Regions from separate parts of the Mesorhizobium sp. M0659 genome, predicted to be linked through region 2. Evidence: predicted binding sites of a transcription regulator. Region 2 holds the regulator's gene; the other holds the start of a gene.
What was found. Region 2 encodes LexA, which represses DNA repair genes until DNA is damaged. Its sites were predicted from a motif close to TGTTCNNNNTGTGTTCNG; they were not measured.

Region 1 (4,214 bases), on a different contig from region 2:
ATCAGCGCCTTGCGCATGCCGGCACTTTCCACCTGGAACACACCGACCACTTCGCCGCGCGACAGCATGGCGTAGGTTTCAGGATCGTCGAGCGGGATCGTCGCCAGGTCGATCTCGATGCCGCGCCGGCGGATCAGCTTCACCGCCGTCTCCAGCACCGTCAGCGTCTTCAGGCCGAGGAAGTCGAATTTTACCAGCCCGGCCTGCTCGACATATTTCATGTTGAACTGGGTGACCGGCATGTCGGAGCGCGGATCGCGGTACATCGGCACCAGTTCCGACAAGGGCCGGTCGCCGATCACGATGCCGGCGGCGTGCGTCGAAGCGTGGCGGTAGAGCCCTTCCAGCTTTTGCGCCATATCGAGCAGCGTCTGCACGATCGGCTCCTTCTCGGCCTCCTCGGCAAAGCGCGGCTCGTTGGCGATGGCATCCGCCAGCTTGACCGGATTGGCCGGGTTCTGCGGCACCATCTTGGAGAGCTTGTCGACTTGGCCGTAAGGCATTTGCAGCACGCGGCCGACGTCGCGCAGCACCGCGCGCGCCTGCAGCGTACCGAAGGTGATGATTTGTCCCACCTGGTCGCGGCCATATTTCTGCTGGACGTAGCGGATGACCTCTTCGCGCCGATCCTGGCAGAAGTCGATGTCGAAGTCGGGCATCGACACGCGGTCCGGATTGAGGAAGCGCTCGAACAGCAGCGAGAAGCGCAGCGGATCGATATCGGTGATGGTGGTGGAATAAGCGACCAGCGATCCGGCGCCCGAACCACGGCCCGGCCCGACCGGAATGCCTTGCGCCTTCGCCCATTTGATGAAGTCGGCCACGATCAGGAAGTAACCGGGAAATTTCATCTTCTCGATGATGGAGAGCTCGAAATCGAGCCGCTCGCGGTATTGTTCGACCGTGTAGCCGGCGGTGGGTCCATGCGCCGCCAGCCGGGCCTCCAGCCCCTCATGCGCCTGCCGGCGTAGCTCATCGGCCTCCGCTTTCAGCGCCACCTCATTGTCGGCGACATCGCCGCCGGTAAAGCGTGGCAGGATCGGATTGCGGGTCTTGGGATAATAGGAACAGCGCAGCGCGATCTCGACGGTGTTGTCGATCGCTTCCGGCAGGTCGGCGAACAGCCGCGCCATATCCGCCTGGCTGCGCAGGAAATTGTCCGAAGTCAGCCGGCGACGGTTGTCGGCGGCAACCACCGAACCCTCGGCAATGGCGATCAGAGCATCATGCGCGTCATAGTCGTCGCGGGCGGCGAAGAACGCCTCATTCGTGGCGACCAGCGGCAGATCATGGATATAGGCAAGGTCGACCGATGATTTCTCGATAGCGCGGTCATAACCGGAAACACGGTCCAACTCGACATAGAGCCGGTCGCCGAACAGCGCCTTGAGTGCCAGCAGCCGCGTCTCGGCAAGATCTCGGCGATCCTCCTTCAGCGCCCGGCCGATCGGGCCGCGCGGCCCGCCGCTGAGGCAGATCAGGCCATCGCTATGGCCTTCCAGCATTGCTGACGTCAGATGCACGGGCTCGCCCGGCGGCGTCTCCAGATAGACCTGGCTGACCAGCCTGACGAGGTTGCTGTAGCCGGCCTCGGTGGCGGCGAGCAGCACCACGGCGTGCATCTCCGGACCATGGCGGCGGCGGTCGCGCTGCGCGTCGCTGGTCTCGCCGGAAAAGGCGAGATCGATCTGGCAACCGATAATCGGCTGGATGCCTTCCTTCACCGCCTTCTGGGCAAATTCCAGCGCGCCGAACAGATTGTTTGTGTCGGTGACTGCGATTGCCGGGCACTCGTCCTTGACTGCATGACCGACAACGGCGGCGACCTGCAAGGCGCCCTCGAGCAGCGAATACGCCGAATGCACGCGCAGATGGATGAACGGCCGCGCCGGCGCCTCCGGGCGCGCAGCAGCGAGCGCTGCTTCGCGCCTCAGGGGATCGCGTGGAAGTTTGTCATCCGCCATGATGTTTCAAATTGCTCGAAGGGCTTTGAGTCGATGGAGATGTATTGTCCCGGACCGGGCGATGCCAGTCCAGCACAAATGACCACCGACCACAGGCTTCCATACCCAGCCGCACGGCTCAGAGATTGTTCGAAATTCGCTCTGGCGAGTCATATGATGGTGGTTTCGAGAACCGGAGCGCAGCGGCCATTGGTCCGTGAGCACGGGAAGCGCAGAAACCACCTTCAGATGGCCGCCGGAGTAGAATTTCCAAACAATCTCTAGGCGAACTCCATGATCACCGCATCGACAGCCAGGCTGTCACCCGGCTTGGCGTTGAGCTTCGACACGACAAGATCGCGGTCGGCGCGCAGCACGTTTTCCATCTTCATCGCCTCGACCACGGCCAGCGTCTCGCCGGCCTTGACCTCCTGCCCCTCGGCAACCGCGATCGACACGACCAGGCCCGGCATTGGGCAAAGCAGCATCTTGGACGTGTCCGGCGCCACCTTCTCCGGCATCAGCCTTTCCAGCTCCGCCGTGCGCGGCAGCATGGCGCGCGCCGTCACCGACATGCCTTTCCAGGCAATGCGCAGGCCGTTCGGCGCCGGCCTGATCTGCGCCGTGACCTTGCGGGCACCGACAGTGCCGCGCCAGATGAGGTCGCCCGGCCGCCAGTCGGACGCCACGGTCAGCGCTTTGCCGCCATCGACCGACAGATCGATTTCCATCGGAATGGAGATCATGCCCTCGATGATCGAAGCCTGGAGATAGTCGTCGCCGAGCTTCACCACCCAATCGCGCTTGAGTGCGCCCGAATGCGGCGCCAGCCGCCCGCCCAGCCGGTCAAGCCGATCGCGGCGCAGAAGCTCGACCGCGGTGGCGATCGCCGCCAGCACTGCCTTTTCATCGCCATTGGGCACGATCGGCGCGAAGCCGTCAGGATATTCCTCGGCGATGAAGCCCGTCGATATCCGCCCCTCGCGCCAGCGCGGATGCTGCATCAGCGCCGCCAGGAACGGGATGTTGTGCTCGATGCCGTCGACGACGAAACTGTCCAGCGCTTCCGACATGGCATCGATGGCCTCGATACGCGTGGGCGCCCAGGTGCAGAGTTTTGCCACCATCGGATCATAGAACATCGAAATCTCGGAGCCTTCGGTGACGCCGGTGTCGTTGCGGATGAAGACATCGCCGAACTTGCCCTCCTCCGGCGGCCGGTAGCGCGTCAACCGGCCGATCGAGGGCAGGAAATTGCGATAGGGATCCTCGGCATAGAGCCGGCTTTCCACCGCCCAGCCGTTCAGCTTGACGTCGCTCTGCTCGATCGCCAGCTTCTCGCCGGTGGCGACACGGATCATCTGCTCGACCAGGTCGATGCCGGTAACAAGCTCCGTCACCGGATGCTCGACCTGCAATCGTGTATTCATTTCAAGGAAATAGAAGTTCTTTTCAGCATCGACGATGAACTCGACGGTGCCGGCGCTCTGGTAGTCGACCGCCTTGGCCAGCGCCACGGCCTGCTCGCCCATGGCCTTGCGCGTCCTGGCATCGAGGAATGGCGACGGCGCCTCTTCCGCAACCTTCTGGTTCCGGCGCTGGATCGAGCATTCGCGCTCGCCGAGATAGAGGGCGGCGCCATGCGCGTCGGCCAGCACCTGGATTTCGATATGACGCGGATCGACGACGAACTTTTCGATGAAGATTCGGTCGTCGCCGAACGAGCTTTTCGCCTCCGAGCGCGCCCGGTCGAAGCCGTCGCGCACTTCCGACTGGCTCCAGGCAATGCGCATGCCCTTACCGCCGCCGCCGGCCGAGGCCTTGATCATCACGGGATAACCGATCTCGCCGGCGATCTTTTCGGCATGGTCGGCATTTTCGATGACACCAAGCCAGCCGGGAACCGTCGACACCTCAGCGGCCCTGGCGAACTTCTTCGATTCGATCTTGTCGCCCATCGCCTTGATAGCCTTGGGTTTCGGACCGATGAAGACAATGCCCTCAGCCTCAAGCGCTTCGCAGAAGGCGGCCCGCTCCGACAGAAAACCGTAGCCGGGATGCACGGCCTGCGCGCCCGTCTCCTTGCAGGCAGCGATGATGTTTTCAGGCAGGAGATAGCTTTGCGCGGCAGGCGATGGCCCGATATGCACGGCTTCGTCGGCCATTTCGACGTGCACGGCGTCGCGATCGGCGTCGGAATAGACCGCTACGGTGGCAATCCCCATCCTGCGCGCCGTCTTGATGACGCGGCAAGCAATCTCGCCGCGATTG
Region 2 (4,214 bases):
TCAGCTCCTCGATTGCGGCCGCGTCGACGCCCTCCAGCCGCAGCCGCGTTCCCGGCCGGGTCGAGGCGACGCCTTCGGCCATGTAGAGGTCGGTCGGGAAACTGTCGCCCTCGGCAACGATGACCGACCGATTCGGCCGCATGCCGAGCGCGGCGTGCAGCAGCTTGTAGATGTTGATCGAGGTTGTGTCGCAGACCACCGTCTGCCCGTCAGCCGCGCCGATCAGTCGTCCGAGCTGATCTCCCAGTTCCACCGGCATGTTGAACCAGCCAGCCGTGTTCCAGGCGCGAATGAGGTCCTGCGCCCATTCCTGCGTGGCGGCCTGTTGCAATTCGCTGAAGACGGCTGGTGACGCGGCACCCAGCGAATTGCCGTCGAGATAAATCACGCCTTGCGGCAAGACAAAGCGTTCACGCATGGAGCGCAGCGGATCGGCGGCATCCATTGCTTCGATTGTAGCGAGATCGGGTGTCGTGCTCATGATCCGGCGCCCTTCCATGGACAAACGCGCGCGGCGGAGCCTGCCGCCCAAACATGCCGGCGATCTTGAGTGGTCGCCCTTGAGCTGTCAAACATTATATAATTCACCCATTGAAAGACTTTGATATATAATGATCCGCCGAGCGTTTATGTCTGATGGATCACGATGCTGGATGACGAGCAGACCTCGAAGACGGAAGTGGCCTATCGCCTGCTCAGGCGCGATATTCTTGCGACCCGGCTGGCGCCTGCCGCGCCGTTGAAGCTGAGCACGCTGCGCAACACCTACGGCATCGGCTGGACGCCGTTGCGCGAGGCGCTGTCGCGGCTGGATGCGGAACGGCTTGTGACCGCCATCAGCAACCGTGGGTTTGCGGTCGCTCCCGTCTCTCGGGCGGAGCTCGAGGATCTGGCGCGTGCGCGGCTGGTGGTCGAACTGCCCCTGCTGGTGGAATCGGTCGAGAAGGGCGACCGCGAGTGGGAAGACGCGGTCGTTGCAGCCCACTATCGTCTCTCACGGTGCGGGTCTGTTCTCGACGATCCATCGGATGATGCGGTCGACGCGTGGTACGAAAAACACGATGCCTTCCATGCGGCGCTGCTCAGTGCCGCGACATCCAGTTGGCTGCTGCGCTTCAATGCGACGATTTCCGACCAATTGCATCGCCATCACCGCTTTCTGGGTCTGGCCCCGACGCTGCGCGCCGCCGCCGGCCGCACGGATGGACACCGGAAGGCCGTGGCGGCCCTGCGCGACGCCGTCGCGATCGAACACCATACCGCCCTGATGGAAGCGGCCCTCGATCGCGACGTCGAACGTGCGAAAACTCTGATGACCGCTCACATCGGCTACACGATGCAGGTCTATGCCCAGAGTGAACCCGGCGCGGATGCTGCGCAGCCCCGTCCGAAAAGGAAGCGGCGATCGTAGCCGACGACGCAGGGCACTTTGTCTTCGTTTCACCCCGTTGCCGGCCAACGACTACGAGCGCCGCTCGCGGTGCCGAACGTTACGCTGAACAAAACGTCAACACATTCATTAAACTTTAAAAGGTTGCGGAACACAACTGGAACAGATAGTGTTTGTTCTGGGTTTGTTTTTTTGATTCTGGTTTCAGAACCCCTGGGGGCCGCGATGCTGACGCGCAAACAACATGAGCTTCTGATGTTCATCCATGAACGCCTGAAGGAGAGCGGAATCCCGCCGTCCTTCGACGAGATGAAGGAAGCGCTTGACCTCGCCTCCAAGTCCGGCATCCACCGCCTGATCACGGCGCTTGAGGAGCGCGGTTTCATTCGCCGGCTGCCGAACCGGGCGCGCGCGCTGGAAGTGCTGCGGCTGCCCGACTCGATCGCACCAGGCCTCAATGCGGCGAGGAAGTTTTCGCCGAGCGTCATTCAGGGCAGTCTTGGTCAAACCGGCCAAGGGCAAGGCGGCCAAGGACAAGGCGCGATGGGCCAAGGCGGTCTCGGCCGCCAGATCAAGCCGGGCTCGCCGTCGCGTTCGATGTCGGCCGGCAATGACGATGCCGTTTCCGCGATTTCAATCCCGGTTATGGGACGCATCGCCGCCGGCGTGCCGATCGACGCCATCCAGCATCAGACCCATTCGATCTCGGTGCCGCCCGATATGATCATGGGCGGCGAACACTACGCGCTCGAGGTCAAGGGCGATTCGATGATCGAGGCCGGCATTTTCGATGGCGACACGGTCATCATCCGCAATGCCGACACAGCCAGCCCCGGCGAGATCGTGGTGGCGTTGGTCGACGATGAGGAAGCGACCCTGAAACGCTTCCGCCGCAAGGGCGCCTCGATCGCCCTGGAAGCCGCCAACCCGGCCTACGAGACCCGCATTTTTGGACCGGACAGGGTGAAGGTGCAGGGCAAGCTTGTCGGATTGATCCGGCGCTACTGAGCCGGCTTGGGTTTGTACTTTTCACGCTGGTTGTAGGGCGGCAGGCCGCGCGCTTCGCGGGAGAAGCGGCGTTGCTCGTGCCAGGGGCGATACGGCTTGTCGACGGCGAAGCGGATGGTTGGCGCTGCAGCTGCCGATTGCGGATCGAAGAAGACGGCGGCGCTGCCGTCGCGGGCCAGCTGTTTCTTCGTCACGACCAGCACCAGCGGGTCGCGGCACGGATTGTAGGCGGTGGCGTCATCGATGACGATCAGGCTCGCGAAGGCACAGGCCGGCCGCGCCGTCTTGCGGTCTTTCGCAAGCGCTACAATGGCTCCGGAAGGGTGCCGGGCGATACAGAGATCGCCGGTGCAATAGAAGGGCGAGCCGGGCGGCAGATCGAGCGGATCGAGATCGAACCGCGTATCTGTTGACTCGAAAATCTCAGGTGGGATAATGGTTTCGGCCCGCAGCGCCCGTTTCCAATTGTCCGTGGTGAATTCGTTGGAGCGTTCGCGGTTGAGGGCGAGTTCGCCGCCACCGGTCGGCATGGCCACCAGATGCGCATCCTCGGATATGAGCACGTCGGGCGTAAGCACCTGCGGCACCGTCAACAGGCCGGCCAGCGCGAAAGGCACGGCCGCCAACCTGAGCCAGGTGGTGGCCATGGTGGCGATGACGAGGGCGACCGCCACCAACAGCACCGAGCGGATGGAGATCAGCCCGACGGCGTCGACCGGCGAGCGCTCGGAAATCCAGGCCGATATAGCGATCATCGCCATCAGACCCTTGCCCATCACATAGAGGAACGGCCCGTCGGCGCCGAACGGCATCGCCAGTGCGCTGAGCACGGCAAAAGGCATGACGATCAACGAAACAATCGGCATCACGGCCAGATTGGCGATCAGGCTGAGCGGCGACACACGCTGAAAATGCCAGATGGCGAACAGCAAGGTTGCACTGCCGGCGATGATCGAGGTCATGGCGAGGCCGCCCATGGCCAGCGCGAATTTTCGCGACAGGAAGCCGACGAAGGAGCGCTTTGCCGGCGGCGTTCTCACCTTGTCGGCGCGGTAATCGGCCCAGCCGGCATAGGCGCCGACAAGGGCGGCGGTGGCAGCAAACGACATCTGGAAGCTGGGACCGACCACCTCGTGCGGCGACACCAGGATGACGGCAATGGCGGAGATCGCCAGATTGCGCATGGTGAGTGCGGCGCGATCAAACAGCACGGCGACAAGCATGACCGCCAGCATGATGAAGCTGCGCTCGGCGGCAACCACGACGCCTGAAATGACGAGATAGGCGGCGATGGAGACGAGTGCTGCCACTGCTGCATATTTCTTGACTGGGCGGCGCGAAGAGAAATCGGGAAACAGCGCAAAGGCGCCACGCAGCAACGCCATGATGGTGCCGGCAACCAGCGCCATGTGCAGGCCGGAGATGGAGATGATGTGGTAGATGCCGGTGCGCCGCATCGCTTCGTTGACCTCGTCCGGGATGCCGGCGCGCACCCCGACAATCAACGCCGCGGCAATCTCGCCTTCGGCGCCGCCGATTTTGCCCCTGATATGGTCGGCAATGTTTTCGCGCGCGTTCTCGATTGCCGAGGAGAGCCGCGCGGTCAGCGGCGGCGGTCCCTGCGTAGCAATGGTTTTCGGATTGCCGAGAAAGAAGCCGCTGCCGCCGATACCGGTGAAATAGCTGTCGAAGGAGAAATCGTAGCTCTCCGGCCGCACCGGACCGGTCGGCGGCAACAGCCTGGCATAGCCGGTGATCAGGGAGCCGGCGGTCATATCGGCGGGAACGGTCCGCGCCGAGAGCCTGACCCGCTCCG

Region 1: a site for LexA is predicted at 2,091-2,108, ahead of dnaE (DNA polymerase III subunit alpha). Genes of this name have one in related genera too.

What each region holds. Positions count from the first base shown of each region.
Region 1 covers NZ_JAMYPY010000001.1:518,387-522,600, forward strand. The annotation lists gene dnaE (DNA polymerase III subunit alpha) at 1-1,964, opposite strand, end outside; gene NKI31_RS02670 (acetyl-CoA carboxylase biotin carboxylase subunit) at 2,225-4,214, opposite strand, start outside.
Region 2 covers NZ_JAMYPY010000022.1:55,811-60,024, forward strand. The annotation lists gene kynU (kynureninase) at 1-481, opposite strand, end outside; gene NKI31_RS26490 (GntR family transcriptional regulator) at 647-1,411, shown strand; gene lexA (transcriptional repressor LexA) at 1,616-2,398, shown strand; gene NKI31_RS26500 (ComEC/Rec2 family competence protein) at 2,392-4,214, opposite strand, start outside.